2 linked regions of the Bradyrhizobium sp. WD16 genome follow. The protein of the gene in region 2 interacts with the protein of the main gene of each other region in a pairwise test. Links are inferred from orthologs where the notes say so. Each region holds a gene or a part of one and is shown on either strand. Other genes may lie near its edges.

Evidence for each region.
Region 1: the proteins of DB459_RS09540 (region 2) and def interact in binary tests that used the Escherichia coli proteins (3 or more experiments, as listed by UniProt). The link is inferred for Bradyrhizobium sp. WD16 from one-to-one orthologs.

The regions. Positions count from the first base shown.
Region 1 is NZ_CP028908.1:1,248,419-1,252,696, forward strand. Bases 1,565-4,278 are described here. They hold def (peptide deformylase), read right to left. Parts: upstream 3,324-4,278; coding sequence 2,805-3,323; downstream 1,565-2,804. Other genes in these bases: truA (tRNA pseudouridine(38-40) synthase TruA), read right to left, coding at 1,565-1,698; fmt (methionyl-tRNA formyltransferase), read right to left, coding at 1,704-2,633; DB459_RS05855 (DNA recombination protein RmuC), read left to right, coding at 3,611-4,278. Outside these bases: dapE (succinyl-diaminopimelate desuccinylase), read left to right, coding at 1-286; DB459_RS05835 (5'-methylthioadenosine nucleosidase), read left to right, coding at 297-863; more of truA, read right to left, coding at 961-1,564. UniProt on the Escherichia coli protein: Removes the formyl group from the N-terminal Met of newly synthesized proteins. Requires at least a dipeptide for an efficient rate of reaction. N-terminal L-methionine is a prerequisite for activity but the enzyme has broad specificity at other positions.
Region 2 is NZ_CP028908.1:2,059,391-2,065,388, forward strand. What follows is about bases 1,602-4,471. They hold DB459_RS09540 (aspartate-semialdehyde dehydrogenase), read left to right. Parts: upstream 1,602-2,454; coding sequence 2,455-3,489; downstream 3,490-4,471. Other genes in these bases: DB459_RS09535 (hypothetical protein), read right to left, coding at 1,602-2,344; DB459_RS09545 (hypothetical protein), read right to left, coding at 3,649-3,876; DB459_RS09550 (carbonic anhydrase), read right to left, coding at 3,878-4,471. In the rest of the region: leuB (3-isopropylmalate dehydrogenase), read left to right, coding at 1-826; DB459_RS09530 (hypothetical protein), read right to left, coding at 913-1,269; more of DB459_RS09535, read right to left, coding at 1,466-1,601; more of DB459_RS09550, read right to left, coding at 4,472-4,543; DB459_RS09555 (CoA ester lyase), read left to right, coding at 4,658-5,536; DB459_RS09560 (SIMPL domain-containing protein), read right to left, coding at 5,656-5,998.

The DNA of each region.
Region 1 (4,278 bases), 810 kb from region 2 along the record:
GGCGCATATCGCCTGGGAGCCGTCGAATGCCGGCGTCTTCGTCGCCAAACCTGGACCGTTCACCGACATGGTGGTCAATGCGATCGAGGAAATCACCGGCCGCCGCCCGGAGCTGTCGACCTCAGGCGGCACCTCGGACGCTCGCTTCATCACCAGATATTGCGAGGTGCTGGAATTCGGCCTGGTCGGCCAGACCATGCACCAGGTCGACGAGCGCGCGCCGCTCACCGACATCGAACGCCTGACCGGGATCTATCGCCGCGTCCTCGACCGCTACTTCGCGTGAGACATTGCCCATGACCCAGGTTCTCGTCCTCACCGCGCTGCAGAGCGAATTGCAAGCCGAGCGGGCGCCGGACGGCGTTGCCGTCCGCTATTGCGGCGTCGGCAAGATCAACACCGCGATCGCCACCACACTGGCGCTCAATGAACTGAAGCCGCGGCTCGTCGTCAATTACGGCACCTGCGGCAAGATCAGTGACGGGCTCACCGGCCTGCTCGAGGTCGCCCATGTGGTCCAGCGCGACATGATGGCGATGCCGCTGGCGCCACGCGGCGTGACGCCGCTGATGTCGGACGAAGCTGTGCTGGCCTCCGGCTTTGGCGGGGTGATCTGCGGCACCGGCGACAGTTTCGTCACCGCCGCCGACCCGTGGCTGATCGAGAACAAGGTCGATGTCGTCGACATGGAATTGTTCGCCGTCGCCCATGCCTGCGCCCGCTTCGGCGTGCCGTGGCGCGCATTCAAATTCATTACCGACGACGCCAACGACGTCGCCCACGAGCACTGGACGGCCAATGTCGCCAATGGCGAGGACCTGTTCTGGGACCTGCTGCGCAGCGAGATTTTGAAGGCGGGCTGACAACGTCCGGCCAGGTTCCAGGCGCCGATCATTCACTCTGCTGGCCATGCCCGGCTTTGGGCTACAAGCACCGGGCATGGCGAGTGCGATTGCCGCTCTAATAATCCACCCGCACCAGATAGAGCCCTTCCGGCGGCGCGACGACGCCGCAGGCGGCGCGGCTGCGCGCAGCCAGCGCGGCGGACAGGTCATCGGCGCTCCAGCGGCCCTCGCCCACCCACACCAGCGAGCCGACCATGGAGCGCACCTGGCTGTGCAGGAAGGAGCGCGCCGACGTCGTCACGGTGATCTCGTCGCCATGCCGCGCAACATCGAGGACATCGAGGGTCTTCTCCGGCGAGCGCGCCTGGCATTCGGTGTCGCGGAAGGTTGTGAAGTCGTGCCTGCCGACGAGGCGCTGGGCGGCGGCATGCATCGCCCCAGCATCGAGCCGCCGGGCCACACGCCAGGCATGGCCGAGATCAAGGGCGAGGTCGGCGCGGCGGTTGACGATGCGGTAGCGGTAATGGCGCTTCACCGCCGAGAAGCGGGCGTCGAAATCGTCCGCAACCGGTTCGGCGGCGAGCACCGCGATCGGCTGCGGCCGCAGATGGGCGTTGAAGGCGTCGCGGACGCGGTCGGCACGGTAGGGCTTGGGCAGATCGACATGGGCGACCTGACCGAGAGCGTGGACGCCGGCATCGGTGCGGCCGGCACCGTTGACCCTCACGGCCTCGCCGCACAGCGCCCTGGCTGCGATCTCGAGCGCGCCCTGGATTGAAGGGCCGTTCTCCTGCACCTGCCAACCGCAGAACGGCCGGCCGTCATATTCGATCGTAAGCTTGTAGCGCGGCATATAATTCAGCTGAGCCGCAGCGGCGGCGCGAGCCGGGTGCCGCGCAGGAAGACCTCGGCGGCCATCGGCTGCTTGCCGGCGCGCTGCAGTCCGAGGATGCGGACGGCACCGGAACCGCAGGCGACCGTGAGGCGGTCGTCGAGCAGCGCGCCCGGTTCGCCCGCGCCCTCGGCAAATTCACAGCGCAGGATCTTCAGCCGCACCGTCTCGCCCTCGATCACCGCCTCGCACCAGGCGCCGGGAAATGGCGAGAGGCCATGGCAATGACGCAGCACCTCGCGCGCCGGCCGCGTCCAGTCGATCTTCGCTTCCGCCTTGTCGATCTTGGCGGCGTAGGTGACGCCGTCGTCACCCTGCGGCCTGAGCTGCAGCGTGCCGCGCTCCAGCGCGCCCATGGCGCGGCCCATCAGGTCGGCGCCAAGCCGGGCGAGGCGGTCGTGCAAGTCGCTCGCGGTCATGCCATCGGTGATCGCGATGCGCTCGGCCATGGCGACATCGCCGGTGTCGAGACCGACATCCATCTTCATCACCATGACGCCGCTCTCGGCATCGCCGGCCATGATGGCGCGATTGATCGGCGCTGCGCCGCGCCAGCGTGGCAACAGCGAGGCGTGGAGGTTGAAGCAGCCGAGCGGCACTGCTTCGAGAATGGGCAGGGGCAGGATCAGGCCGTAGGCCACCACGACGGCGGCGTCAGCGCCGTGGGCACGAAACTGGGCCTCCGCCTCGCCGTTGCGCAGGCTCTTCGGCGTCAGCACCTCGATGCCGAGGCGCTGCGCCTCGCGATGAACGGGGGTGACCTGTTCCTTCATGCCGCGGCCGGCGGGTTTCGGCGCCCGTGTATAGACGGCGACGATGTCGTGCGCCTGGGCCAGTTCGAGCAGGGTCGGCACCGCGAAATCGGGCGTGCCCATGAAGATCAGACGCAGCGCCATCGCGGGCCGGCTCCTTAAGGACTGGCTCAAGAAGCCGCCGGCAAGATCGGCCGCTTCTCAGGTCGTCATGCCCGCGCTTGTCGCAGGCATCCACGCCTTTGCAGGAACAAGCCTCGCCATGACATGAAAATTCTCAGCTCAACAACAATCCAGGTGGACGAGAATGGGCCATCAGACCACCGCGCGCTTGGCGGCCTTGGTGAACTTCTTCATCACCCGGTCGCGCTTGAGCTTCGAGAGATAATCAACGAACAGCACGCCGTTCAGGTGGTCGATCTCATGCTGGATGCAGGTGGCGTAGAGACCGATCGCCTCGTCCTCGCGCAGCTTGCCGTCGATGTCGAGATAGCGCACCCGCACGCTCGCCGGCCGCTCGACCTCCTCGTAATATTCAGGGATCGACAGGCAGCCTTCCTCGTAGACGCTCGTCTCCTCGGATGACCAGGTGATCTCCGGATTGATGAAGACGCGCGGCTCCTTCTGCTCGCCCTCCTTCTTGGAGATGTCCATGGTGATCAGCCGCACCGGCTGGGCGACCTGGATCGCCGCCAGCCCGATGCCGGGCGCGTCGTACATGGTCTCGAGCATGTCGTCGGCGAGCTTGCGCACCTCCGCCGTGACCGTTTCGATCGGGCTGGAGATCAGGCGAAGCTGCCTGTCAGGGAGAATAATGATGTCGCGAATGGCCATTGGCGCGATGTAATGCGCGAGGGCAGTCCGGTCAATCAGCCGGGGGGCAGCGGCTCAACAACTATCGTCATGGCCGGGCTCGTCCCGGCCATCTACGTCTTTTCTTATCCGATGCCGACAAGACGTGGATGCCCGGCCAAGGCCGGCATGACGAACGACGCCAAGCCCCGCCCTCACCCGCCGCGACCCGAATTTACCTCCCGTAAACCACGTTTCTTCAGGCTCTGTTTACCCTTGACGTTCTCTCTTCGTTCGCTTCCGGCCACCGAATCGGGGTAGAAGAGCCCATGAACGAGATCCTGTTCGCCATTGACGGCACCCCGATCCGCCTCGGCGCGGTGCTGCTGACCCTTGCCGCCCTGACGGTTGTGCTGCTCGCCGCGATCGCCGTGGTTATCGCCCGCTCGTCCGGCCGCAACCAGACCGCAACGCTCGCCCAGGCGATGCGCGCCGACGAACTGGAAGAACGGGTCGCCGACCTGCTCAAGGCCCAGACCGAGGCCCATGGCCGGATCGACGCCATGGGCCAGGCCCTGGCGAACCGTCAGGCGGAGATGGCCCGCGCGGTCAGCGAGCGGCTTGATGCGGTCGGCCACCGCGTCGGCCAGTCGATGGAGCAGACCACGCGTCACACCGCCGAGAGCCTGCGGGCGCTGCATGAGCGACTCGGCATCATCGACAACGCCCACAAGAACCTCACCGAACTCACCACCCAGGTGACCACCCTGCGCGACGTGCTCGCCAACAAGCAGGCGCGCGGCGCCTTCGGCCAGGCGCGCATGGAGGCGATCGTCCAGGACGGACTGCCCAAGGGCTCGTTCGAATTCCAGTTCACTTTGAGCAACGGCAAGCGGCCGGACTGTGTGGTCTTCCTGCCCGACCAGCGGCCGCTCTGCATCGATGCCAAATTCCCGCTGGAGTCCGTCACCGCGCTGCGCGAGGCGAAGAGCGACGA
Region 2 (5,998 bases):
GCGCAAGGACCTCGGTCTGTTTGCCAATCTGCGTCCGGCGATCTGCTATCCGGCACTGGCGGATTCGTCGAGCCTGCGCCGCGAGGTGGTCGAGGGGCTCGACATCATGATCGTGCGCGAGCTCACCGGCGGGGTCTATTTCGGCGAGCCAAAGACGATCACCGATCTCGGCAACGGCCAGAAGCGCGCCATCGACACCCAGGTCTACGACACCTACGAGATCGAGCGCATCGCGCGCGTTGCCTTCGACCTCGCGCGCAAGCGGCGCAACAAGGTGACGTCGATGGAAAAACGCAACGTCATGAAGACCGGCGTGCTCTGGAACGAGGTCGTCACGGCGGTGCACCAGCGCGAATACAAGGACGTGCAGCTCGAGCATCAGCTCGCCGATTCCGGCGGCATGCAGCTCGTGCGCAATCCCAAGCAGTTCGATGTGATCGTGACCGACAACCTGTTCGGCGATCTGCTGTCCGACATCGCCGCGATGCTCACCGGCTCGATCGGCATGCTGGCATCCGCCTCGCTGGGCGAGGTCGATGCCAAGACGCGCAAGCGCAAGTCGCTGTATGAGCCGGTGCACGGTTCGGCGCCGGACATCGCCGGCAAGGGCGCGGCAAATCCGATCGCGATGATCGCGTCCTTCGCCATGGCGCTGCGCTATTCGCTCGAGCTCGGCGATCTCGCCGACAAGATCGAGGCGGCGGTGGCCGCAGTGCTGGCCAAGGGCCTGCGCACCGGCGACATCATGTCGGAAGGCAAGACGCGGGTGTCGACCTCGCAGATGGGCGAGGCGATCCTCGCCGAACTGCAGGCGCAGCTGAGCTGATCCATGAGACCCCGGCAAGTGGCCGGGCGGACCAACAAAAAAGCCCGGCATATGCCGGGCTTTTTCGTATCTGGAACTGGCCGCGCTCAGTAGGGCGGATAGATCGGGAAGGCGGTCGGATAGCCGCCGAGATCATACGGCGTGCTCAGCGGCTGGCGGCGGAAATCCATATGCGAGTTGAGCCGGTCGAGATCCTCGAAGCGGTTCGGCCCGCCGGTGGCGTAATCGGTGAATTTGCGCTCGCCTGGCAGCACCTCGGTGCCGGCATCGAGCCACGAACGCCTCGTCACGAAGACGCGGGTGCGCGGGCCGGCCTGGTAAGAATAATTCACCGATGAGTTGCGGGCCTGAAGGCGCCGCTTTTCGACGGCGCCCGCCTCGGTCGCGAAGGCCGACACCAGCACGGCGGCGGCAATACCAAGGCTGAGATATTTCACGGTCATCTTGTCCTCATCGGCAGTCCGAATGCAGAGTCGGAACCAATTTACCCGCCGGGCCATGGGGGCCACAAGGTAATTTGCGCCACACCGAGGACAATAATGATCTCCTGTAGTGGTTCAGAAATTCCCCTTCCGGTCCGGGCACGCCGGTGTGACGGAATGTTTCGGACGCCCCAGTATGGTTCACCTCTGTGCTGCATCAGAGCGGGCCGCGCAGCGGCGGCGTTTCGGCGGCGCTGACCCAGTCGTTTTGCATGTTGGGCGAGGGGCAATCGGTCCGGCGCAGCTCGGCCCGGGCAAATAGTTCCGCAATCTGCGGATCGCTGCCGGCAGACAGCAGGACCAGACGATCGAGGGTGCAGCCGATCAGGCGGCGCTGGTCCGTGCGGCTCGTGGCCTGGCACGACCAGCCGCTGACTCGGAGCCTCGGCGCCTCGAAGGCGCGCGCGAAGCCGAGGCAGGCCGGCGCAGCCCCGGGCAGGTTCCAGAGCGGGATCGTGCCGAACTTGGTGGCGATGACGCCGGCCGGTTGCGGCTCGGCGGCGGATTCGAGGCCGAAGCGCCGCGCGAGTTCGGCGGCGGCCGGGCGGAACCCCGTGGTCTCGCCTCCGGCACGATAGATTTCGATCGAGGCCACCGGGCGCGATCCGGCATCGGTGCGCCAGCTCAGGGTGTCCTTGCGGCCTCCTTCCCGATGGCGAGTGATGGTGTAAGTCTCTGTTCTGCCGGGGAAATCATTTGATTTCACGGCGAACGCCGGGTGCGGCCTGGCGGCCGCCACCCAGTCCGCCGCCGGCGCGGCCGCATGGGGCAACGTTGCCACCTCGCGCGCGGCCATCTCGCCCTGGCGCTGGTAGAGGTCGGTGGCGATCGTGGCCAGCATGCCGAGGCCGCAAAAATAGGCGAGCAGGCGAACGGTGACGACGCGGCCCTCGATGGCGAGGCCGCTCAATAGGCCGGCGCGGGGCAGGGGGGGGCCGGGATGGAGGAAGGAATGCATCGTGCGGCGGGTGGTCGCTTGCTGGGGCGTGACGGCGGAGGTGGCCGGCTCGCCGTCGCCGCAGGTGCCTCGATGCACCCGCGGTGGCCCGGCCGGCGTTGTCTTTGCGGCATTTCTCGCATAGAAGCGCCCACGCCTGCGTTATCCCGAGTGCGACGGCGCAGGCATTTTTGAGCGGAGAGTCAACGATGGGTTACAAGGTTGCAGTGGTGGGCGCGACCGGCAATGTGGGCCGGGAGATGCTCGACATTCTCGCCGAACGCAGCTTTCCGGCCGACGAGGTGGTTGCCATCGCGTCCCGGCGCAGCCAGGGCGTGGAGGTCTCCTTCGGCGACAAGACCCTCAAAGTCAAAGCGCTCGAGAACTACGATTTCAGCGACGTCGACATCTGCCTGATGTCGGCGGGCGGCAGCGTGTCCAAGGAATGGTCGCCGAAGATCGGCGCCCAGGGCGCCGTCGTCATCGACAATTCGTCGGCCTGGCGCATGGATCCGGACGTGCCGCTGGTCGTGCCCGAGGTCAATGCCGACGCGGTGGCGGGCTTCGCCAAGAAGAACATCATCGCCAATCCGAACTGCTCGACCGCGCAGCTCGTGGTGGCGCTCAAGCCGCTGCACGACAAGGCGGTGATCAAGCGCGTGGTGGTTGCGACCTATCAGTCGGTGTCGGGCGCCGGCAAGGATGCGATGGACGAATTGTTCTCGCAGACCAAGTCCGTCTACACCGCGGACGACCTCGTCGTTAAGAAATTCCCGAAGCGTATCGCCTTCAACGTCATCCCCGAGATCGACGTCTTCATGGAGGACGGCTACACCAAGGAAGAATGGAAGATGATGGTCGAGACCAAGAAGATTCTCGATCCGAAGATCAAGCTCACCGCCACTTGCGTGCGGGTGCCGGTGTTCGTCAGCCATTCGGAAGCGGTCAATGTCGAGTTCGAGAATCCGATCAGCGCCGACGAGGCGCGCGACATCCTGCGCAGGTCGCCCGGTTGTCTCGTGATCGACAAGCGTGAACCCGGCGGTTACGTCACGCCGTACGAGGCCGCCGGCGAGGATGCCACCTATATCAGCCGCATCCGTGACGATGCGACGGTGGAGAACGGTCTGTCGTTCTGGTGTGTGTCCGACAACCTGCGCAAGGGCGCGGCGCTCAATGCCGTGCAGATCGCCGAAGTGCTGATCAACCGCAAGCTGATCAGCGCCAAGAAGAAGGCGGCTTGAGCTCTTCCTGCTGCGAGACAAAAAGGCCCGGCGAAAGCCGGGCCTTTTTGCTTATGGCGGATTGAAATCTCGAACCACCGCGCCGAGGACAGATCATGCCGCAGCCCGCAAGCGGCAAGAGCCCGAAGCGGCCGCGGTGTCAGCCGCCGTCGCCACGGCCTATTTCGCGTCGATGTTGCGCACGCAATTGCCGCGGCTTGCCGCCGCTGCGAGGCAGCTTTGATAATCGTAATAGCGGCAGTCCTGCAGTGTGCTTCCCGGACCGTCGGGGCCGCCGCGCTCGATGCAGAACGGCGGCGGTCCGGCCGGTGGTGCCGGGCGATGGCGCGGTGCGGCGAGCGCCGGCGCTCCGATTGCGATCATTATCAGCGCAGCGAGCAGGCGCATGTCATGCCTCCACTGTTGTGTCGGCGGCGGTCGGGCCGACATTCCTGAATTCGCCGGTGGCATCATCGAGCACCGCCAGCGAGCCGTGAGCGACGCCGAAATAGGCGCCATGGAGGTGAAGCTTGCCCCGCTCGACGAGGATGCGCACGCAGGGGAAGGTCATCAGGTTCTGCAGGCTGGTGCAGACCGCCCGCTTTTCCAGCCGGGTGATGAAGTCCTGGAACGCCTCGTCGGCGTGGCGCGGCGATTGTTTCAGCGTCGGCTCGAGCAGCGCCATCCAGCGGCCGATGAAGTCGCCCGGCGACAGCGGGGCGCTGTCCTGGGCGAGTGCCTTGATGCCGCCGCACTGGGCATGGCCGAGCACCACGATATGCTTGACGCGCAGTACCTGGACCGCGAATTCCAGTGCTGCGGAAACGCCGTGGGCGGCCTCGTCGGGGGCGTAGGGCGGCACCAGGTTGGCGACATTGCGGACCACGAACAATTCGCCCGGGCCGGCGTCGAAAATGACTTCCGGAGAGACGCGGGAATCGCAGCAGCCGATCACCATGATCTCCGGCGACTGACCGCGCTCGGCGAGTTCGCGATAGCGGGATTGCTCGGTCGGCAGGCGCTGGGTGGCGAAGCCATGGTAGCCGGACATGAGCTGCTGCGGAAACGCGGACATGGCGGTCTCCCTGAGAATGTCCCGGCTAAACCACAGGGGGCGTTCAGGGACAAGGCTTTCGCCGGCAGAGCCGGAATGCTATCGCGGCATCAAACACCGTTCTGGAGGGAACCGATGATCCGCCCACGTCGCAGCCATCTGTTCATGCCGGGTTCCAATGCCCGCGCGTTGGAGAAAGCGCGCACGCTCGAGGCCGACGGTGTCATCTTCGATCTTGAGGACGCGGTGGCGCCAGACGCCAAGGCGATCGCGCGCAGCCAGATCGCCGCGACGATTTCAGCCGGCGGTTTCGGTCGGCGCGAACTCATCATCCGCATCAACGGTCTCGACACGCCGTGGTGGGAAGAGGATCTCGCCATGGCCGCGAAGGCTGCGCCGGACGGCATTCTCGTGCCGAAGATCTCCAGCGTCGAGGATATCGCCGGCGTGAGCGCGCGTCTCGCCGCGCTCGACGCGCCTGACAAGGTGCGGGTCTGGGCGATGATCGAGACTGCTTTCGCGATCCTGCGCGTCGAGGCCATCTCGGCGACGGCGCACGACGTCGGCAGCCGCCTCGCCGGCTATGTGATGGGGCCGAATGACATCGCCCGCGAGACGCGCATCCGCATGGTCAGCGGTCGAGCCACCATGCTACCCTTCTATATCAACTGCATTCTCGCCGCCCACGCCCACGGTCTCGAGGTTCTCGACGGGCCCTACAGCGATTTCAGCGATGCGGCGGGCTTTGCGGCGGAATGCGATCAGAGCCGCGACATGGGCTTCGACGGCAAGACGCTGATCCATCCCAGCCAGATCGAGGCCTGCAACGCCGCCTTCACCCCCCCGGAAGCGGAAGTGGCTAAGGCGCGCAGGATCATCGCCGCCTTCGAGCTGCCGGAGAATGCCGGCCGCGGCGCGATCCAGCTCGACGGCCGCATGGTCGAACGCCTCCATGCCGACATGGCCCGGCGCACGATCGCCATCGCCGACGCGATCGCGACGATGCAGGGGTGAGGAGGCCGATTCGAGCTCTTCTCGGTCATCATGGCCGGGCTTGTCCGGCTTGTCCCGGCGATCTGCGTCTGTCTCGCTGAATTGTCGTCAAGAGGCGGATGCCGCGACGACGAAACAGGTTACGGTTGCTTGATGCCGTAGGCGACGGTGACGACGACACGTAGCGTCTCCTCGCCAACCGCCACCGGCGCGGCCGTCACCATCGGCGCGCTGAGCCTGCGCTGGTAGGGCATCGGGCCCGCCGTGGTCTCCTCGGTGATGCTGAGCGGCGCGCCGAGGCTGATGCCGGCGGCCTTGGCCAGCAGTTCCGCCTTGCGCCTTGCATCCGCAATCGCCTGGCCCCTGGCGTCGTCGAGCAGCTTGGAGGCCTGCGACACCGAAAACGCGATGCCGCCGATCTCGTTGGCCCCGGCACCGACCAGCGTGTCGATCACCGCCGCGGCCTTGGTCACCTCATGGAGC